Regions from separate parts of the Ignatzschineria larvae DSM 13226 genome, predicted to be linked through region 2. Evidence: riboswitches for the same ligand, from Rfam matches in the RefSeq annotation. Region 2 holds a riboswitch; the other holds the start of a gene.

Region 1 (11,841 bases), 840 kb from region 2:
TTTACGCTTCCTGATTGATAATTGGATTATCCATTAAACAATGCATACTGTAATGCATATCTCTCATTATCATATCGATAGCGACACAATCTAGAAAACTTGTTATAGAATTATAGGATCTCTACTATGCTCTACTTCCCTTCTCCGGCAAAGATCAATCGTATGCTTCGTATTATTCGACAAGAAGCGAATGGCTATCATTATTTACAAACCATTTTTCAATTTACCAATCTCTATGATGAAATTGGTTTTCAGGTCAATGATACTGGTGAGATTCATTTCGATTATGATCACGAACTTTTCCCGCTTGAGGAAGATTTGATCTATCGCGCTATGATTGCCCTGCAAGAATATAGCCAAATTGAGAAAGGGGTCACGGTTGATCTTATTAAGCATCTACCTATGGGTGCCGGCATTGGTGGGGGAAGCTCTAATGCCGCAACGACTCTAGTTGTGCTCAATCAATTGTGGGAACTCTACCTTACCACAGACGAGCTTATTCAAATTGGCAAACAACTCGGCGCAGATGTGCCAATCTTTATTTATGGCAAAAGTGCTTGGGCTGAGGGGATTGGCGAGCAATTAACACCGATTGAACCTCCTGAGTCTGATTTTATTCTGATCAATCCCGGCATTCATATTAGTACCAAAGAAATCTTCGAAAGCCCGCATCTAATTCGCAATAGCCCTCTTTTTACCGAGCAATATTTTACAGAAGACCGTGCTATCAATGATTGTTTGCCCGCTATCTTTGCGCATTATCCAGTTATGCAAACCATTATGACAAAACTTGAAGCGGTTGAATTATCTCCCTATATTACCGGCACGGGGGCTTGCCTCTTTATCCCTAAACCCACAGATGAAAAATGGGAATCCCTTCAATCATTAGCCAAAAAAGAACAGTGGCAATTACAACCGTTTAAAAGTTTAAATCGCTCAATGCTCTACACCGATTCTCCGATTGAGTTACCCCTTGATTGAATATCTCATTATAACAAGATCGGTTCAAAATAAGCTTATCTAAATGCCGGCACATCGGCTGATCGAGGCAAGGAAGCCGTTCTATCCAGTGCGATGTTGTCGTTGTCTTTGTGGTAATGCTTGCTTTGCCGCTTGTTCCGCCGGCGTTTCTTGTGCAAATAATAAAGCATCGGGACGATCACCTAAATATTTAGGCCAACCTTTAATACCGGTACGTAGAAAATCCTCACGCATCGCCTCTCGCACAACTTCTTCCGGCAATGCTCGCTCATTTACTAAATGATCAAAAATTGCCCTAAAAAGTCGATCTAACGCAATACCATAGCTGCGGCCAAACGCTTGATAAAGTGATTGCGATAGCGCGCTAAAATGTTTGAAAGGTTGACTCTCTAAAATAATAGGTAAAATCGCTTTAAAACGGCCAGAGTTAGCGACACTATCCCAAAACTTAGCAAAACGTTCCATCTCCATTACAGTTGTAAATGGCATATCTCTATTTTGCAAAATGGAATAAGGTGGCACTTGGCTAAAACGATATTCAAATTCCTGACTATGACGGATAATCGGTACACCTTTTAACCGCTTTAAGATACCTACTTGAATCTCTTGAGGCTCCCACGACCAGAGCTCATCAAATCCTTGTGCAAAACTCGTTAAATCCTCATCAGGTAATCCTACAATAAGATCTACGTGCAGATGCACATCAGTATTTTTCGAGAGCCAAGAGATATTCTCCTTAGCAACCGGCAGATTTGTTCGCCGAGAGATTAACTGCTGAGTTGTCGTATTTAAGGTTTGAATACCAATTTCAAATTGCAGTGATCCATCCGGGAACTCTAAAATTTTCGCTTTAAGTTCATCTGAAAGGTAATCCGGTACCAACTCAAAATGTAAAAATAGTGGCTCTTCGGGATTATCAGCAATTTTATCAAGGAAGAAATCTAAAATCGCTAAAGTAAAATCTTTCTTTAGATTAAATGTGCGATCAACAAACTTAAATTGCCGCAAGCCCCTTCGATAGAGATCCTCCATCGCTTCCAAAAAAGGCTCTAAAGGAAAGCGCCACGCCGTCTTATCTAAACTCGAGAGACAAAATTCGCACTTAAAGGGACAACCTCGAGAAGCTTCAATATAGACCGTTCTATGGGCGATATCTTCCTCATTATAGAGATAATAAGGTAATTTAATCTCTTCTAACGGGGGCTCTACCCCTTTAATAACCTTCGTTGGCCAAGGTTTCCCCTCTAATAGAATCGATTTGGCTAATTGATAAAAACTAACATCTCCCCAACCGGTAATGAGGTAATCCACTAATGGAAAAATAGCGATTGTTTCATATTCATAAGAGACTTCCGGCCCACCAATATTGATAATTAAGTCCGGCATTAATGCCCGTAAATCCTGAATAAGAGCCGTTGTTTCATTAAAATTCCAGATATAAAGACCAAAAGAGACGATTTTAGGGGATCTCTTATGAATCTCTTCAAGCATTGACTCCCGATTCTGCTGAATCGTAAATTCTAAAATTTCTGCCCGATCTTCTAATTCATAGAGATTCGCCTTGAGATAACGAAGCCCTAATGAAGCGTGAGCATAACGTGCATTAAGCGTTATCAATAATATATCCATATTGCCCTTCTAAAGATCAACAGATCGATCTCTTTTAATCTAATCTGCATCCCTTCCCTAATTAACCACGACCTTAAACAAATACGCATTTGCCCCCTCATAATGTATTCCTACCCATAAGAGATCGCAAATGCGCCGGATTTTACTCTAATTTTGCGAGTCCCTACTTACCACTATAGGTTTTATCACTGTAGCGATTGGGATTCGCGAATTATATCAATATTTCTATATCATCAAACTTTAAGGTTCTGCTGCAAATTGCACTTTACCGCCGGCAAGTGAAGAGATACGCGCTAGAGATTGGATATTAATACCCTCCGCTAGCAAGCGATCCCGGCCCTCTTGGAAACTCTTTTCAATGATAAAGCCCATGCCATAGAGCGTAGCACCCGCTTGATCAATGAGCGATTTCACACCTAATGCCGCATTGCCATTTGCTAAAAAGTCATCAATAAAGAGGACGTTATCTTCCTTAGAGAGATACTCTTCACTGACACAGACATCATAAGTACGATCTTTAGTGTAAGAGTAAACCGACGAGAGATACATCTTCTCCATTGTTTTTGGGGTTTTCTTTTTCACAAAAACAACAGGTAATTCAAGTAGATAACCGAGCATAATTGCCGGTGCAATACCACTTGCTTCAATCGTAATAATTTTATTGATAGGTAAATTAGCAAAACGGCGAACAAACTCAACCGCAATGGATTTCATTAAAATAGGATCCATTTGATGATTGATAAAGCTATCGACTTTTAATGTACCATCATCAAAAGCTAAGCCATCTTGAATAATTCTATCGTGAAGTAATTTCATAAGGAAACCTTTAAATGGTGAAACTCATTTTCACCTTTATTAGTATGGTTAAATGCAAAATTTTAATTTGAAAAACAAGTGATTATCAAACACTGCAATTCGTTACATTTCCTTGCTTTAACCTAGAGAGATTGATCTAAAAATTTGTGCAATATTGTACCGCAAAATCCCTTGGAATGCTCCCTTTCTTCTAAAGAATAGACAATAGGCTTATTCAATGGTTACAACAGTTTTTCTGTGAGATACCAACCTGTAATACTATCCCGCACCACATTTGTCGTAGTAACTTCATGCGGAAAATCTTCTGATAAGAAAAAGATAATGCGCCCGGCAATCGGTTCTACAGTGAGTATCTTCTCTTGTGCCAAATTATAGACCTCTAACTCACCACCATCGCCAGGTTTCCAATCTTCATTGAGATAGAGTACCGTCGTCACCTTTCTTCGACTTACTCCTTTAGGATTGTCGATATGCATTTTATAGTAAGTACCAGGCTCATAACGAGCAAAATGCGTTTCAAAATCTTTCAAACCTAAAAAAAACTCTCTATTCAAAATCTGTCGGATTTCATCCATTTTCACAAGGTAATCTTGAATAGGCGGCGCCATTTTCGTATCTAACCACAATGTCTGATCGCCTCGAATCGCTTTATTATTTTGTAAAGTATCTTTATGGCCGATACGTGCTTCATGTAGTTCATTATCGGGGATGGCCTCTCTGATTGCTTGAATTTCACTTGAATCCAAAAAGTGATCCCAAACATAATACCGGTCTGTTGCAAGCGCAGAGATAAATGCTTCTATTTGATGATTAATTGCCATGGTATTTTAAAGTCCCAGTTAAATGAAAAAGTGAACAGCAAGACACAAATTAAATTCCGTAAAAGGCAGTTGTAATATTCTTTCAAAACCTCCTTATATCAATTGCTATCAGCCAAACTAAACTAGAGTTATTTTGAACTAATTTCTATCTATAACCTAATTTTTTATTCATCACAAGAAAAAATTAAAAATCACGTATAATATTGTTATTCAGCATAAATATAGAGATTAAAAATGAACGGATTACAAAAAGCTAGGCAAATATTTAAAGCCGCCATTGCCGTCAATAATCGCCCATTCCCTTGGGAGAGGGCTATCGGCGCAGCTTTAGCAATGTCGTTACCGATTTTTATTGGACTGTGGTTTAATCAACTTCAGTATGGACTAATGACAGGTTTAGGGGGATTCACCTATTTGTATGCCTTTCGCTTGCCCTATGCTCATCTTGCCAAACGACTTCTATTTGTGGGGTTGATGATTGTACTATGTGCTTTTTTAGGCTCTATTGTTGCACCCTACCCCATAGCAATGATCATCTTAATTGGACTCATTGCCACCGTCATGATCTTTATCTTTAATGCACTAAAGTTTATCGGTCCTTCAGCCATCTTTTTTATCATGGTATTTGCCCTCACTGCCGATATGCCTATCACAGATCTACAAGGGGCTTTTTTCCGTGCAGGATTAGTTGCACTAGGGGCGCTTCTCTCTTGGCTAATTGCTATGAGCGGTTTTTTGATTAATCCTCATCGCCCTGAGATTAAGGCTGTCAGTAATGCCTATCATCAACTTCATCGCTTTACTGCAAGTATCGGTACAGATCAATTTCATGATGAAAAATATAAAACAATGAGCTTGTTACGGGATACTTTAGAGATATTGATGAGTGGGGAACTACCTGGTTCTCCTTCAAAAACATATCAACGTTTATTACACTTAACCATTACAGGAAATGAGTATTTTCTCTATCTTATGAGTCATTATGCAGAACACAAAGAGAAACTTCCCGATGAATGTTTAGCATTGATTGAACAAATTGAAAGCGCTTTAAAAAACAACCTCAAAAAATCCTCACTTTTCACCATTCCACAGCTATCGGACATAGCGTTACAAAACTATTATCAGACTATGGCGAATATCATCAATGATCCTGCCGAAAATCTGAAACCTATTTCTCTAGAAAAACGCATTACAATCAAAGAGATTTTGCTCAATACGCTTGATCGTAACTCTCTTGTTTTTCTTACCGCTATTCGATTTGGTATTATCACCTCTATTGCGACCATTATTGCCCATAGCTTTGACTTTACTAGATCCTACTGGATTCCTCTATCTTGTGTTGCCGTGATGTCTGGCTCCTCAATGATTGCTACATTCCATAGAGCTTTGCAACGCTCAATGGGAACAATACTCGGCATTATCATCGCCACAATTATTCTCCATTTTCACCCCTCAGGCTATGCGGTGGCACTCTCCATTCTATTATTTACAGCGCTCACTGAACTTTTTATTGTCAAAAATTATGGACTTGCCATTATCTTTATTACACCCAATGCGTTAATTCTTGCAGAAACAATTACCGGCGGAGAATTTTCCGCTTTTTACTTTGCAAGTGCTCGCATGATCGATGTAATCATTGGTAGTATTATTGGCCTTATTGGCGTTATTTTAATGGGTAGAAGAACTGCATCGCTTAGAATCCCGCGGATCATGATGCGCACGCTTCGCAATCAATCTCAAATGTTATTGCTTCTATTCTCTCCAGAAACATCTTCTTCTCACCAACAAATCCATGATCGTATTATCAAAATGCGAACGAATGTTACAAATCTCACAGCACTGTATGATGCTGCCTCTGGCGAAATTCCGCTTAAAAAAGCGCTAATCGAATACTACTGGCCGATCATCTATTCTATTGAAAAGATTGCATTTTTATTAGAGCATGCGGCCGAAGTGGATCACCGAAATATACCGACCGAATCGGAAATTGCTTCTCTAATCTATCTCTTTGAAGTATTAGCAAACTCCCTACAATATAATAATCCAATAACCATTAGACCAGTGCCAATTATCTCGCAATTTCCAGCTATTACGCAAGAAATTATTGCGTTACAAAATGCGATAGAAAAGAGATTATCTGTACCTAAATAAATATATATTCACAGTATTCTTATTAAAAACGGTACTACACCCAAAACAAACATTCTTTCAGAGACAAAAAAGGGAAAGTATATTATTATATGACAAATATGAACAAAAAATAACTTATTAGAATTAAAAGTATTAAGGCTTTTTCTAATTTATACGTTCCATTTTTTAGCCGCAATATCAATTTATCAAAAAATATGAGGATAGATTTTAGTCATGAAAAAAAGTTTGTTAACAATATTAGCACTCTCCTTCTTATCATCACTACATGCAGCAGAGATTACCACTATAAAAGAGACACCAATTACAGATAACGATAAAAAAGCGATTGTTGTCGATATCTATGCACCGGAGGCTGTTACTAAAAGTGATAGAGAAGCCACATTAAAATTAGCGGCTCAGTCTTATGAAGCAAAAGGGTATGAATTTATTCAAGTTATTTTACGCCCATCTTCACACGCAGAATTTACCAATAATTTTGGTTCATTAGGAATTGCAACTTACTCTGTAGATGGTTGCAATCTACAAGGTCTGCAGTGTAAAGATGAAAAATGGAACATCAAAGTGACAGACTACATCCTTACAGAAAAGGATCATAAGAATATTAATGATGTGGTCAATGATGTCAAATATTAGAGCCAATAGTTAAATAACTCGAGATAGGTTATGGATATCGTGTAAATAACTACAAATTATTTGTCTAATTGCCGCATACTATTGCGGCTTTTTTATTACTCCACTTTAGGCTACAATACAGCACCTCGTGGTTCGAGAACCTCCCACGCAAAAAAACTAAGGAATTAAAATTTATGTATCAATTTACGCAAGCGGAGAGACGACGAGCGCTCTATCAGCTCTCTTTCTTTCATATTCTGATTATTGCTTCGAGCAACTATCTTGTACAACTTCCCTTCACCATATTCGGATTTCATACTACTTGGGGCGCTTTCACATTCCCCTTCATCTTCCTCACCACAGATTTAACCATTAGAGTATTTGGCGCTTCACTTGCACGCCGCATTATTTTTGTCGTGATGATTCCGGCACTTATTATCTCCTATGTTATCTCAGTGATCTTTTTCAAAGGCGAATGGCTAGGTTTTAATGAGCTATCAACTTTCAATCTTTTTGTCGCACGAATTGCACTTGCTAGTTTTGCTGGATATCTTGTGGGACAATTAATGGACATTACTGTTTTTAGTTATCTTCGCAGAAATCACCGTTGGTGGGTTGCGCCCAGTGCAGCGGCAATTGCCGGTAACTTTATAGACACAATCGTTTTCTTCTTCATTGCATTTTATCAAAGCGATGATCCATTTATGGCGGCTAATTGGCAGGAAATTGCTCTCGTGGATTATGCGTTTAAATTATTGATTTGTGCTATCTTCTTCCTCCCGCTTTACGGCCTACTCCTGAACTTTATTCTTAAAAAGATGTCATCGCTCCAAGCAGAAAAAATCACAGCATAATTTAATGGATTCTCATAATCTAAATGACTATTTCTTGTCTCTATATTGTTATTGACATAGAACTATAATAAAGATTCCCCTAATAATTTTATAGATCAATATTAGGGGATTATCTTTTATGAATTAGCTTAACTTAAAGTTTGATAGATTAACGAGGGACTCTAATACCACCATCAACACCATTTGGGCTCCAAAGAATTTGCCACAATTGAATATCACGAGCTCTAAATGCACCCGCGCAAGCAAGAAGATAGTAGCTAAACATGCGTTTGAATCTTGGTGTGTAATTATTCTCAATTTCTGGCCAAACATTCACAAATCGCTCATACCATGCCATTAAGGTTCGATCATAATCTGCACCAAAATTATGCCAATCCTCCATTATAAACTTACTTTGACTTGCATTCGCAATTCCTTGGATTGATGGCAAAATACCATTAGGGAAAATATACTTTTCGATCCAAGGATCAACATTGATCTTGTTATAATTAGAACCTATGGTATGCAGTAGAAACAGACCATCTTCCTTAATATTTTTACGTACAACATCAAAATATTCAGAATAATTTTTAGGACCAACATGCTCAAACATCCCGACCGAAACGATACGATCAAATTGATCATCAAGATCACGATAATCTTGTAGCAATATCTTTACGTCTAAATCTCGGCAACGCTCTTGTGCTAATTTCTGTTGTTCTTTGGAGACTGTCACTCCGGTAACAGATACACCGTAGTGTGTTGCTGCATAAGCAGATAATCCACCCCAACCACAACCTATATCCAATAAGCGCATGCCGGGCTTTAAATCTAGTTTACGGCAGATCAAATCTAATTTAGCTTGTTGTGCCTCTTCTAAAGTGGTAGCTTTCGCCCAGTATCCACAAGAATATTGCATATAAGGATCTAGCATTCTAGAAAAAAGATCATTTCCTAAGTCATAATGTTCTTTACCCACAATCCAAGCTCGACTCTTAGTTTGCAAATTCCAAATACGAGCTATAATAATACGAGCTATATCACGCCAATTTTTGGGGAGCTTCTGATCAAGTTTAGCGCTTAAGACACGGGTAAAAAAGAGGTCTAATCGTTCACAATCCCACCACTCATCCATGTAGCTTTCGCCTAATCCTATAGATCCTTCTTGCAAGACACGCTGATAAAAATTTTCATTATGTATTTGTAGATCATAAGGATTAGAGCCATTAATCTCTATTCCTGCTTGCGCTAACATCTCCTGCGCTATACGTTTCCACTGTGATTTTTTTTCAAGTGATGTATCACTCTTGTTGCTCATAATACTCTCCAAGATTGAATAAATATATTTAACTCTAAACAATATCCCATCGAGCCACATAAACAGGATAACTAGATGATATTTATATGACTATATAACTTTAGTAAAATATATAATACTACAAAAATTATTAATAATATATAGTTTATAATATGTTTATCTATAAATGAATAATCATGTTAATATATCTAGAGATCTATAAAATCAACTATTTATAAATTTTCTCTAAAAAAGAAGTCAAAGAATTACAACCAAAAGCCTCTTTATAATGAATACCCCTCTCTTTAAAGGCCCTCCCTATTAGATTTTTATTTAACGAGTTTTCATCTTTCTCGTCATAGCTATGCATTTTAATAATTTGTCGCACTTTCTTTAATTCACTCTTAGGCAACTCGCAAGCAATACGAAGAGTATTTTTTTGCGCCGCCAATTTAAACAGGCCGATCGCGTCAATCAGTTCCGATAATTTTGAATAGCCATAATTTCGAGAATCAAATTCAGGATTTACTTTATTAATATAAGTTCCGACAATTCCTAAAGTTGCCCATCCTGTATCTTGATCATGTTCTTTAATAGCATTACGAATCAATTTTAATAATGACAAATCTGACCTCAAAGATATTTGATCCCAAACCTCTTTATTATCTGCATTAGCAGATTTGTTGCCATTATCTATTGGTTCTCTCATCAATAAATTATCAATAAAAATATATTTATCACAAGATTTTCGAAAAGCTTCCGTAGCAGATTGCTTACCTATTCCATAAACCTTAATACCATTCTGACGAATTCTAGATACTAATCCTGTAAAATCACTATCACTCGAAACAATACAGAAAGCATCAAATTGCTGACTATGTAGTAAATCCATAGCGTCAATGACTATGGCTATATCTGTAGCATTTTTATTAGTGGTATAAGAAAATTGCTGAATTGCAACTAATCCATAGCTCAGACATTTTTCTTTCCAATTTTTAAGAGCTGGGGAACTCCAGTCACCATAGACTTGCTTAACATAAGGTGTTCCATATTTGGCAACTTCTTTTAAAATAGCCCCTATTAGTGCATGAGATGTATTATCGGCATCGATCAACACAGCGATATTCTGAGAAATTTGGCTCACCAGTTCTGTCCTCTAATATGTCACTATTCAGGGTGCAATGTTATTAACTTTTGATTCAAAATTTCATATATATTTTGGAGATCGATACCGCTTGCCCCCATTACTTGACCAAAATAAATAAGCCAAGCATCAGAAGTATCAAGAGTACCTATTGCTTGACCTAAAAGATAGCCATATTCCCAACTATGAGCCTCTTCTCTCTCATACCCTTCTAAGGTTGTGATCATATTAATCACTGCTTGCAATTCATTACATAATATATAGCTATATAAATCTAATTGTCCAATATTCTCCTTACCCTTTGCGCAAATATCTGCTACAAATAATTTTGCTTCATTATAATTCACTACTACTTCCCCTATCTTTTTACATTAAAGTATTACATAAAAGATTCATTGATATTTATCAAGCATGAATAAAATCATCAAATAGATTGCTTATAACTATAACACTTCACCCTTAGTGTTGTATAAATTTGCTATAAAAGAAAAACCCCTAGTTCACTGAACTAGGGGTTTCTGTATTAAGCCCTGGAAATGACCTACTCTCACATGGGAACTCCCACACTACCATCGGCGCTGCTACGTTTCACTTCTGAGTTCGGGACGGGATCAGGTGGTTCCATAGCGCTATTGTCTCCAGGAAAACTGGTTTGTGTTTGAAGTATTAAATACTCCACTCACGAATAAATTTGATTAGTTGGTTAGTAACAGCAAGTAGACTGTATTCTTCGTTTTAACTTTGGAAACGTTCATGTCTCATTGTAAGACAAATTGTCTAAGACCTATTATATGGTCAAGCCTCACGGTCAATTAGTATTGGTAAGCTCAATGCATTACTGCACTTACACACCCAACCTATCAACGTCGTAGTCTTCGACGGACCTTCAGAGGGGTTAAACCCCTAGGGAAATCTTATCTTGAGGAAGGCTTCCCGCTTAGATGCTTTCAGCGGTTATCCCGTCCGTATGTAGCTACCCGGCTATGCCATTGGCATGACAACCGGAACACCAGAGATACGTCCACTTCGGTCCTCTCGTACTAGAAGCAGCTCCTCTCAAATTTCCAACGCCCACGGCAGATAGGGACCGAACTGTCTCACGACGTTCTGAACCCAACTCGCGTACCACTTTAAATGGCGAACAGCCATACCCTTGGGACCGACTACAGCCCCAGGATGTGATGAGTCGACATCGAGGTGCCAAACTCCGCCGTCGATATGAACTCTTGGGCGGAATCAGCCTGTTATCCCCGGAGTACCTTTTATCCGTTGAGCGATGGCCTTTCCATACAGAACCACCGGATCACTAAAACCTACTTTCGTACCTGCTCGACGTGTCTGTCTCGCAGTCAAGCACCCTTTTGCTTTTGCACTCATAAGCCCGATTTCCGACCGGGCTGAGGGTACCTTCGTACTCCTCCGTTACTCTTTCGGAGGAGACCGCCCCAGTCAAACTACCCACCATACAATGTCCTTAGCCCAGATCATGGGCCTAAGTTAGAAGTCCAAATCTTTCAGGGTGGTATTTCAAGGATGGCTCCACAACAACTAGCGTCG
Region 2 (11,841 bases):
ATATAGACAGTATTACCCACAAAGTTATCCACAAGTCATATCTCAATTATAAGTAACAACCATTACTGACAACTATCATTTTGTTTCTATTGAAAAAAAATAGTATATTAAAACTTCGAAAGTTTACTATTTGACGATTTTAGCCTCGATTTTTAGCCTATTTTTAAGGAGATCCTTATTCATAATCCTATTCATCGATTAAATACTTTTCATTCCCAATTTACGGTGCTAGAATATGCCCAATTTAAATGAATGAAAGTGAAATAGGGATATTTGCAGATGAAACAAACAGGCCAAACTCGTTGTTCACAACTCAATCATTCATAAGAGGAATAGCCGACAATAGTCGGTTTTTTTTTGGAAAAATAAAATAAAAGTAGATTGTTATGACAAAACCCATTATTGCCCTCGACTTCCCCAATTATCTCGAAACGAAAGCTTTTCTAGAGATGATGCCTAAAGGGGAAGAACTCTATATTAAAATTGGGATGGAGCTCTTCTATAACGAAGGGCCTATGCTAGTTGAAACTCTCAAAGCAAGAGGTTATGAGGTTTTTTTAGATCTAAAACTCTACGATATTCCAAACACCGTAAAAAGTGCGATGATCGGCCTTGCTAAAATGGGCGTTGATATGGTGAATGTCCATGCTGCCGGAGGAAAACGCATGATGGAAGAGGCGTTAGAAGGCTTAGAGATTGGCAGTGGCAATTCAAAACGTCCACGTCTTATTGCCGTTACTCAGCTGACGAGTATGAGTGAAAAAGAGATGCAAGCAGAGCAAAATATTCAAACAAGCTTACTTGAATCAGTCATTCACTACAGCAAAATGACCAATAATTCAGGATTAGATGGCGTTGTCTGCTCAGCACTAGAAGCGAAGATGGTCAAAGAAAACACGCGCGACAGCTTCCTTTGTGTCACCCCAGGGATTCGTCTAGCCTCTGATGCCGCGGATGATCAACGCCGGATTATGACCCCCTTTGAAGCAAAGAAAAATGGTTCAAGTTATATCGTTGTAGGTCGCTCAATTACACAAGCGAAAGATCCATTAAAAGCATATTACACAGTGAAAGAAGAATGGGAGAGAACAGAATAATGAATACGAATAATACTGCTAATTTACAACATGATGAAACCGTAAAACATAAAGTTGCGGAAGCACTGCTCTCTATCGATGCTGTTTCATTATCGCCTAAAGATCCTTTTACTTGGGCATCAGGCCTTAAATCTCCAATTTATTGTGATAACCGTCTTATTGTCAGTCATCCTGAAGTACGGAAATTTATCTCAAAAAATTTGATTAAATTGATCCAGGAGAACTTCCCTGGAGTAGAAGTGATTGCGGGAACCGCAACGGCCGGCATTCCTCACGCATCTTGGGTGAGTGCGGTCTTAGAAAAACCGATGGTCTATGTTCGTAGCTCACCTAAGAAACATGGTCGCGGGAATATGATCGAAGGAATTATTAAGCCGGGCCAAAAAGTCGTAATCGTAGAAGATCTAATCTCAACCGGTGGCAGCTCTTTAACCTGTGCAGATGCACTCAAAGAAGCAGGCGCTGAAGTGATTGGTGTTGCGGCAATCTTCTCTTACGATCTACCTATTGCAGCGGAAAACTTTGGTAAAGTAGGTCTACATTATGCGACTTTAAGTAATTATCCTGCACTGCTTGAAACAGCGCTTAGCAAAAACATCATTAGCGAAGAGGAGCGTGTTGCCCTCACTGAATGGAATAAAGATCCAAGTAGCTGGGGTAAGTAATCACTATGATATTTGCTTATATTGAATGGGGCGTTGAGCTCTTAGTCGATATTCTCAATATTTTTTCAATTCTTGTACTCTTAATCGGCGTGGTGAAAGCGGCTTTTGGCTTTATCAAAAATGAATGTTCTAAAGCTGACCGCTTTGCGATTGCTCATAAAAATAATGGTATTAAGATCTATCTCGGTTCCTATATTCTCTTGAGTTTAGAGATACTCATAGCTTCTGATATTATCGAAACCATTATGAATCCCTCTATTGACGATATGTTAATTTTAGGGGGCATTGTGGTCATTCGGACCGCAATCTCTTTCTTCTTAGGCAAAGAGATTGAGGCCGGCGAGAGAGAACGATTAGAGAAAGAACAAATTGAGAAATAATGGCTTGAAAAAATAATTGTTTAAGAAAAAATTTGATGGCTAGGGATAATATCAATCAATAAAGTCGATATAAGCAAGGATGCAATCAATATCGATCAATCATGAATAATCTATTTTTCGTGATCCAACCACAAGAGATCTACTTGAAGAATGGTTTATACCATCGTTCATTCTCAAGTAGATCTTTTTTATCTCTATTATAAATCTATTCTAAGATCATTCTATTAGACTTGAATATTAGAACTGAAAGTTCTCTAACCGACTTTGAGCAACCGCTTCCCAGCGCGTTCCTGTTTTACCATAATTGGCATAAGGATGAATAGAAATGCCGCCGCGAGGGGTAAATTCACCACGCACCTCAAGATAGAGAGGATCCATTAATGAGACAAGATCATTGAGAATAATATTGACACAATCTTCATGGAAAGAGCCATGATTGCGAAAACTAAAGAGATAGAGTTTCAACGATTTACTCTCGACCATCTCAATGGTCGGGACATAAGAGATATAGATCGTAGCAAAATCGGGTTGATTCGTTAGCGGGCAGAGCGTGGTAAATTCAGGGCAATGAAAATTCACAAAATATTCCCGATCAGGATGGGCATTTTTAAAGGTCTCTAAAATCGCCGGCGAATATTCCGTTGGGTAGATCGTTGCTTGATTCCCCAGTAATGTTAAATTTTCTAATTGTGTTTTTTTATCCGTTGTCATCATTAATCCTTAGTTTTTTATTGTGGGAGGGTTACGAACCACTAAATCAGGGATGATCATATCATTCTTAGGCTCTTGATGACAAAAAAGGAGAATATATTCCTGTCAAAACCACAGATCTTTATTGATCTCTCAAATCAACTATAAAGCTATCTCTAAGGGATATATCCAAGAAAAATTGACCGATGCGATATCAAAGAGATTTATCAAAGATAATCGTTATTTTAGAGCCTTTTTTTATGAGCCTTGTGAATAAGTTGCTATAATATTTTCCGTTTTAAATACTTGAAATTTGTATCTCTGCAAATTCTCACATTCTCTTATTGCATATCTCATACTTGTTCAGAAGGATCTCTTATGACACAGCACAATCACGTCCCTACAATCGAGAAAGGGGATCGTAAGACGCTCCTTGCGTCCACCTTAGGCTACGCAATGGATGGCCTTGATATTATGATTCTCGCCTTTGCCTTGATGCTTATTAAAGCGGAATTTGGTTTAACCGATGCCGAAGGCGGTATGATTCAGACAATCACCTTAATCGGAACCGTTATTGGGGGAATTGTCTTTGGAATGTTGGCCGATAAATATGGTCGTGTGCGTGTTTTTAACTGGACTATCCTACTCTTTTCTCTCTTTACAGGATTAGCAGCAATCTCTACAAGTGCCGAGATGTTTACGGTTTTTCGTTTCTTAGCAGGTTTAGGCTTAGGCGGTGAGTTTGGCATCGGGATGACATTAGTTGCGGAAACCTGGCCGGCGAATAAACGTTCAAGAGCAACAGCAGTAGTCGCCATTGGCTTTCAAATCGGGATTGTACTAGCGGCAGTTGTAGGGTTACTCTCCCCTTATATCGGCTGGCATGGCATGTTTATTATTGGTGCATTGCCGGCACTATTAGTTTGGTGGACACGCCGCAACCTGAGTGAACCTGAAATTTGGTTACAAGTGAAAAGAGAACATCGCAATAAAATCTCCATTAAACCGCTGTTTAAAGATACGCGCACAACGCTCACAACATTAGGCCTTATTATCGCGACAAGCGTACAAAACTTCGGCTTTCACGGCATTATGGTGTGGATGCCAACAATGCTAGCAAAAGAGCATGGTTTTACGCTTTCAGGCACTTTCTATTGGACGCTTATTACAACGCTCGGTATGGTAATCGGTACTCTCACTTTTGGTTCTGCATCCGATAAATTTGGTCGCCGCCCTGTCTATATTCTCTTCCTTTTAGTCAGCGCTGCTTTTGTGTGGATCTATTTCCAACAATCGAATTACTATGTATTAATGTTCTTAGGCGCTATTTTAGGCTTCTTTGTGAATGGCATGATGGGAGGCTATGGAGCGCTTCTCTCCGAGCACTATCCTACCGAAGCTCGTTCTTCCGCTCAAAATATTATCTTTAATATCGGTCGTGGTATTGCTGGTTTTGCACCTGTTATTATCGGTACACTCGCGATGCAATATAGCATCAGTTATGCATTAGGCTTAATCTCCGGCGTATATCTCTTATCGGCGCTTGCTTTTATCTTCTTAATTCCAGAAACAAAAGGTAAAATACTTGATTAAAGAGTCTTATTGCACAGGGTATCAATATATCGGGATAAAAAACAATATGCTTTACCTATCTTAATATTATATTAATTCTATTATAATAATATATTATTTCATTATTTTATTTACAGTTAATATTATATATAATAGGTTATTGTTTGTGGCAATATTGAGATCATTATAGGCTGTCTGTAATAGTAGAAATAGGCTGTTACCCTGTTTCTACTCTTTTTTTACCCTTGCAATTCATGATTCATTAATATTTAATTTTATTAAAAATGAAATTTATTCTCTGTAATAATGCCACTATGTCTAATTTCAGTTTATAATGAACATCAATTAGAGATTCTTGTTGATGTCAATGCAGAATCTAATACTCTCTCAAAACGTTACAAGTGTGTTTTTAAAGATGATAACTTGAGGGATGAACTTTATTCGAATACCAACTTTAAGAGTACTCACCTCTTAATGACTACTTATCAGGAGTTATTCAATATGCGCAAGATTTCTTCCAAAAAATTACTTCTCTCCTTGATTGTTTCAGCAATGCTTTCACCAGCACTTGCCGCAAATTCCCTCGAAGATTATATCGATCAAACGCTCGATCGTTATCAGGCAGTTTCGGAAACAAAAATTGCCGCAGATAAGAGTGCGGAGCTCTCTATCGAAAAACTACTCACCTCATCTCAAACGGCTCGTCATCAAAAGCTCAAATCGAATCTCAATACGATCGAGCAAGGTGCTAAAGCGCAAAATCCTGATGATCTCTTTCTCCTTGGATATTACTACTATTCAGAAGGGGAAAATGATAATAATCCTGAAACCTTTGCGAAAGCCAAACAATATTTCTTAGATGCAGAAAAATTGGGCTCTAAAGATGCCTCCTACCTTTTAGGTGAACTCTACTATTATGGGGAAGGCGTTGAACAAGATTATCTAGAAGCGGCAAAGTATTACCAAAAAGCCGCTGATCAAGGTCAAGCAGAAGCGCTCTTTAGTCTTGCCTCTCTCTATATGTCCGGTCGTGGTGTAGAGGAGAATCAAAATAGAGCGATTGAACTCTATGAAGCGGCGGCTCATTTAAATCATGCGGATTCTATTAATGTCCTTGCCTATACTTATGAAAATGGCAATATCGGTGAGATTGTGCCAAATCGTGAAAAAGCCCTTGAATGGTATCAAAAAGGCTGTGAACAAGGGAATGCTTCAAGCTGTGAATCAAAAGATCAGTTAACTGTTCGCTCTGAAGGTTTTGATGATCTTTTAGTTCAAGCGAAAAAAGAGATACCCTCAGTCAACAATACCACCGAGACGCTACCAGTTGTCGCCGACATCCTTACTTTAAATACCTTCGAGAGACTCATGCTCTTAAATGATCATGCCGCTACACTAATCGATGGTGCTGAAGCGAACAATGCCGATGATACATTTCTTCTAGGTCTACTTTATGAGACTCAAGGAGAGCTCAATAACAGTGAAGCGGATTATCAGAAAGCAAAAGTGATCTTTGAAAAAGCCGCTGAGTTAGGATCGAAAGATGCACTCTATAATCTCGGCGAGCTCTACTATTATGGTAACGGAGTAGAACAAGACTATCAAAAATCACTTGAATACTACTCAAATCCAAGCTTAAGCGATTATCCTGAAGCACTCTTTAGTCTTGCTGTACAGTATGACTTAGGTGAAGGCGTTGATCAGAGCTATGCAAAATCATTAGAACTTTACAAAAAGGCTGCATCATTAGGTCATGGCCCATCGATATTTAATGTAGGGTATATGTATGAACATGGGGAATATGTCGAACAAGATCTCCGTGAAGCACTGAATTGGTACAAAAAAGCCTGTGATGTGCAATATCAGGATGGCTGCTACGCTTATTCTATCGTGCAATCTTACTTCCCATTTGATATCGAAGATGATAGTGATGAAGCATTAGTCGATAATGCTAATGATGATATCAACATGATGGCAGACAATAATAGCTCCATGGCACTTGTTGAAGACTCTGCAACAACCGATCCGCTACTTCAACTTCCTACCGATGAAGCTATAGATGAAGATGTTGAGGAGAAATCTGTAGATAATAGCGGTGATAATGCAGAAACAGATGCTGTAGTTGCGGAAACACTTGCGGCAGAATCAACAGAATTAGAAACCCAAGATCCTGAGCTTGTACTGCTTGAAACACAGGAAGCAGCAGAAGAGCTAACACAAGATCCGCCATTAGCGGTTGACTCAACGTCAACAACAGATAAAAATACAGAAGCGCCTGCCCTACAATCTTTCTTTAATGAGATTATGGGAAATGTAGCACCAGAACCCGCTTTAACACTCGATAGTGCCTCAATTTTAGCGGCAGATCCGACTCAAGCAAAAGCTTTCTTACTTGAAGAGATGCCTCAAATTCTTGAAAATATCAAAACAGATCAAAGTGGTGAAAGCCTCTTCTTATCGGGTTATCTCTTCCTCTTAGAAGCTTACGATACGGAAGATATGAACACTCTCAATCAAGCGATCAAACTATTTGAGGTTGCTTCGGAAGCGGGTAACAATGATGCAACATTCTATCTCGGTAAAATCTATTTTGATACCGCTGAATCTGATTCAGATATGATCAAAGCGCGTTATTACTTTGAGAAACTGCGTAATAGCGATCATGCTGAAGCACTCTTCTACTTAGCAAGTATCTATGATCTTGGTTTAGGTGTACCACAAAGCTCAGAGCAATCATTTGCACTTTACCAAAAAGCAGCAGGTTTAGGCTACGCGCCAGCGGCTTACAATGTGGGCTTTATGTATGAAAATGGTGAAGCTGTGGATATTGATCTGATTGAAGCGAGTAATTGGTATAACGAAGCCTGTATTTTAGGCGATACTGATGGTTGCGAGAAAGTCACTGAATTAGCCTCAGCCATTGAAGCGGAAAATCAGAAGATTGATGAAGTCACGCAAAAAATTGAAGGCGGTATCAAAAACATCTTTAAAGAGATCATCAATAATATTCAAACTGATGAAAAATAAGGGTGTTAATAACTCATTGATATTTAACCTATAATGTTAAATATGGACTATCAAGTGTAATCCGTTGAATGTAGTTTGTTGAATGTAATCAATGAGATTGTACTTAGGGGATTAGAGATTCGATAGGCTATATCAAAAAATTAAAAGGATCGTTTCAGCGCTTATTTTCGGCGGTAGCGATCCTTTTTTATATTGAGATTGGATTTTTCCATCCCAATGCTGTCAACAGAGTTATCCACAAGTTATCGAATGGTGCAGTAATGATGAGTGTCGTTTTTTGGGTCGGATGAATAATCTCTAATTGATAAGCGTGAAGCAACAATCGATCAACCCCATAATGCGTTGAAAAGAGCCTATTATGCCGTAAGTCGCCATGTGTTGTATCTCCTACAATAGGATGAGCAATATGATTCATATGCCGGCGTAATTGATGTTTCCGCCCTGTTTCTGGTCTTAATTCTACCAAGGAATAACGAGAAGTGGGATATTTCCCTGTGGATAACGGTAGCTCAACTGTATCAATTCCTCGGTAAAAAGTATGCGCTTCCTGCGCCTCTTTTATCCCCTCATAACGATCGGCAATTTTATCTTTCATCACAGTTAAAGGTTCATTAATCTCCCCTGAATCAGTGAGATAACCTCGTATGATGGCTAAATATCGTTTTGTCACACGATTCTCTTGCCACAATTGAGATAAAATACGCGCACTCTCTTCGGTAAAAGCAAAAAGAAGCACGCCGGAAGTAGGTCGATCTAAACGATGAATAGGGTAGAGGTAACGCCCAACCTGATCCCGCAGATGTTGAAGGACGATATCAGTGACTTTGGGGTCTAATAGAGAACGATGAACGAACCAGCCTGCAGGCTTATTGACCGCTATGATCTCCTCATCTTGATAGAGGATCTCTAATGCTTGAGTTGTAATGGGTTGAGGTGTAATTGATTGAGATGTAGTCTCTGCAGATTGTACAGCGACATCATTCTCACTATTCGCATATATAGAAGTCATCAAATTCATCATTAAACGTAGAGGCTATTGAAAATAATTATCGAGATTGCGATGAATAGAGCTGCCGAGTATAGACAATATCTTCCTCTAAACCTTTACCACTTTCCCGGCGATCTTGCCCAAGCGTAATGAGAAAATATTGTTGAGGGGTAATCTCATAATAATAAGGAATGCCCCAAGGATCGATCAGCAATTCTGGCTGAATATAAGGCCCTTGCCATAACGCAGATCCAGAATCCTCCACTAAAATGTTTAACCCCTCTTCATTTGTGGGATAACGGGCAAAATCTTCGCGGAAAATCGACAACGCGCCCTCTATAGAACGAATATTTTGATGAACAGTGGTAATCTTCGATTCATCATTAATTCCTAACACATTTTGCGAGAACATTGCGATTAAAATGGCAATAATCACCGAAATAATCATCAACTCAACAAGGGATAGCCCTTGTTTATAAAAGGTTTTAAAAGAGTGTGTCAGCATCATACCTTTATCCACAACTATTGCGTCACTGCATTAAGACATTCGAAATAGGTCGGGAAAGTCTTATCCACACAGCGTGGATCTAAAATTGTTAATGGGACTTTATAAGAGAGTAGTGAGAAACACATCGCTATCCGATGATCATCGTAAGTCTCAACTTCGACATTCTCATTGAGCTTTTCTTGAGGATAGATCACTAAGAAATCGCCCCCCTCTTCCACTTGAACCCCAAATTTCATCAATTCAGTGGCCATTGCACGAATTCGGTCGGTTTCTTTCACGCGCCAACTACCTATATTGCGTAGAATCGTCTTAGAATCGGCAAAAACAGCCAGTACAGCCAAAGTCATCGCTGCATCGGGGATATGATTGCAATCGAGGTCTATGCCTTTTAAAATGCCATTTTGAGGCGGTCCAACGACGACCTCATTAGCATACCACTCCACTGTAGCGCCCATCATCTCAAGTGCTTCAATAAAACGGATATCCCCTTGTATCGAATCAGTCCCCACACCTTTTACAGTGAGAGGTCCACAGAGCGCTCCTAAGCCAAGATAATAAGAAGCGCTAGATGCATCACTCTCTACAAAGAAAACGCCTGGTGAACGATATTTGGCATCTTCTGGAATGAAAAATCGTTGGTAGTTATCGTGTTTAATCTCTACACCAAATTGCTCAAGTAGGATAAGGGTAATCGCCACATAGGGTTTTGAGATGAGCTCTCCCACAATTTCAATCTCAATTGCTTGATTTAATTGCGGTAACGTTAGAAGTAGCGCCGTAAGATATTGACTTGAAACATCACCTTTGAGCGTAATATGCTTAGATTGTAACTTGCCGGGATGAATCTGTAGAGGAGGGAAGCCCCTATTTTCAAGATAATCCACTTGAAAGCCTAAACCATCAAGCGCATCCACAAGATCTTTAATCGGACGTTCATGCATTCGCGGTACACCGGTTAATTGATATTCTCCACCATTAAGCGCAAGTGCCGCTGTCAATGAACGAAAGGCTGTTCCGGCATTACCTAAGAATAATTGAGCTGCTTTAGTCGGAAAACCTTGAGGACAACCTTTCACCAAAAAAGAGCGAGTTTTCGGATCCACCACAGTGATTTCAACGCCTAATTCTAAAAGCGCTTCTAACATACGATCAGTATCATCACTTTTTAGTAGGTTGTGAATGACCGTTTCCCCTTCACTTATCGCCGCTAATAGTAAAATCCGATTAGAAATACTCTTAGAGCCTGGAATCATCACTTCACCAGAGGCTTTTGTAATACGGGGTAAAAAGTGTTTCGCCATCATTTGTTGATCATCCTGTTCATTCTTTATCAATCAGTCTTACTTCATACTACTAATCCTTGAAATATCTCTCTGTTTATCTTCGAGAAGATTAATTCCAATTTATTTTTTATCATAGCATTGAAACCCAATTTTAGAATAGCTTTTCGCTGATAGAGGTAAAAGTACTACATCCTGTTTTGCGCTGTTATCGCCCTATAAAAGTATATTCAAAAGGCATATAAAAAGCCTTAGTGACATATTCAATTCACTAAGGCTAACATTTACCTGAAATTATTGAAATTGAAATAACTATTTATCTTCACCATAAACGTCATAGTCGAAATATTTTTTCTCAACTTCTTGATATGAACCATCTTCGCGAGAGGCTTTAATCGCTGCATTAAAACGTTCTAATAATGCATTGTCGTTTTTGCGTACACCGACACCCACGCCTTCTCCAAACCATTCTTCTTCAAAGAAATCAGGACCGATGAACTCAATGCGATCGGCATAATCTTTTTGTAAATAACCCGTATCAAGGGCAACGACATCCGCAAAAATCAGATCGATACGACCTGTTTCTAAATCCATCATCGCCTCATCGAGGTTTCGATAACTACGAATATCTGCAGAGCGCTTATACTTGTCATTCATATAAATTTCATGAATTGTACCGCTTTGAACACCAATACGTTTTCCTTTTAGTCCCTCATCTGTGACGTCAGCAGTTTTGCCTTTAGAAATCACAAATTTAGCAGGTGTTTGGTAATACTTATTACTGAAATTAACCGCTTTTTTACGGGTATCTGTAATCGACATTGACGCTAAGATGGCATCAATACGACGTGTATTGAGAGAAGGAATTAATGCATCAAAATCCACTTGGACAATCTCGCATTTTTGATTCATCTTTTCACAAAAAAGTCTTGCTAAATCAGGCTCAAACCCTTCCATTGTCTGATTTTCAGAGATATAACTAAATGGAGGATAAGATCCTTCAATTCCGATTTTGATGACATCTTGTGCCATTGCTTGGCTTGCAAGAAGGAAAGAGGATGCAACTAATAATTTTTTTAACATATGAAACCTCGATTTGAAAATGAAATTAAAATTCTTGTTATGTTTTACTTCTTATCTCTCTTTTTATAAAGAATAGATGATGATGAGTAAACAGAGTTATCCACAATTTTATGTGTAAATGTCGATTTATTCGATCTTTAAGGTTCACTTTTTCTGTGAATATCTCTTGATATAAATCTTTGGATCAAAAAATGGATAACCTCACGACCTTTTTATCTTAAAGTTATCCACAGATTTCTACCGTTTTTTTGCGGATAATTATCCTATGATGTTTTAAAAAGCGATTATTTATAGATTACAAATGTAGATCACCGTTTACAACAATAAATAATTCCCAAATTGTTATCTCTTTATCATAAATTAACATCCTATTGATTACATTAAAATTATCTTATTTTTCAATCTGAACAGTTTGCGCTTTAGGTCGGCGTTTGCCAAACATTAAACCGATGATTAAAGCAATTGCAGCCGGCACCATCCAGCCCATAGAGCTATCTTGGAATGGTAATAATTCAAAGAGGGATTTGAAACTTGATTCTTCCATATAGCTC

Evidence for each region. Region 2 has a riboswitch for preQ1 ahead of queF (preQ(1) synthase). Riboswitches for the same ligand answer to the same signal wherever they lie in the genome.
Region 1: it holds a riboswitch for preQ1, as region 2 does, so the genes downstream of both, WMO13_RS06160 (7-cyano-7-deazaguanine/7-aminomethyl-7-deazaguanine transporter) here and queF (preQ(1) synthase) in region 2, are expected to answer to the same signal.

Annotation. Positions count from the first base shown of each region.
Region 1 covers NZ_CP150637.1:1,506,433-1,518,273, forward strand. Annotated here, with positions in the region: gene lolB (lipoprotein insertase outer membrane protein LolB) at 1-37, shown strand, start outside; gene ispE (4-(cytidine 5'-diphospho)-2-C-methyl-D-erythritol kinase) at 127-981, shown strand; gene WMO13_RS06135 (B12-binding domain-containing radical SAM protein) at 1,063-2,610, opposite strand; gene xpt (xanthine phosphoribosyltransferase) at 2,851-3,426, opposite strand; gene WMO13_RS06145 (2OG-Fe(II) oxygenase) at 3,648-4,247, opposite strand; gene WMO13_RS06150 (FUSC family protein) at 4,482-6,398, shown strand; gene WMO13_RS06155 (hypothetical protein) at 6,612-7,031, shown strand; PreQ1 riboswitch class I at 7,153-7,197, shown strand; gene WMO13_RS06160 (7-cyano-7-deazaguanine/7-aminomethyl-7-deazaguanine transporter) at 7,205-7,864, shown strand; gene cfa (cyclopropane fatty acyl phospholipid synthase) at 8,013-9,161, opposite strand; gene WMO13_RS06170 (NYN domain-containing protein) at 9,370-10,284, opposite strand; gene WMO13_RS06175 (hypothetical protein) at 10,308-10,631, opposite strand; rRNA gene rrf (5S ribosomal RNA) at 10,813-10,927, opposite strand; rRNA gene WMO13_RS06185 (23S ribosomal RNA) at 11,076-11,841, opposite strand, start outside.
Region 2 covers NZ_CP150637.1:2,350,703-2,362,543, reverse strand. Annotated here, with positions in the region: gene pyrF (orotidine-5'-phosphate decarboxylase) at 387-1,097, shown strand; gene pyrE (orotate phosphoribosyltransferase) at 1,097-1,762, shown strand; gene WMO13_RS09760 (DUF1622 domain-containing protein) at 1,768-2,142, shown strand; gene queF (preQ(1) synthase) at 2,380-2,853, opposite strand; PreQ1 riboswitch class I at 2,857-2,901, opposite strand; gene WMO13_RS09750 (MFS transporter) at 3,211-4,425, shown strand; gene WMO13_RS09745 (tetratricopeptide repeat protein) at 4,906-7,431, shown strand; gene truC (tRNA pseudouridine(65) synthase TruC) at 7,619-8,440, opposite strand; gene gspG (type II secretion system major pseudopilin GspG) at 8,478-8,927, opposite strand; gene aroA (3-phosphoshikimate 1-carboxyvinyltransferase) at 8,942-10,228, opposite strand; gene WMO13_RS09725 (transporter substrate-binding domain-containing protein) at 10,520-11,290, opposite strand; gene brnQ (branched-chain amino acid transport system II carrier protein) at 11,682-11,841, opposite strand, start outside.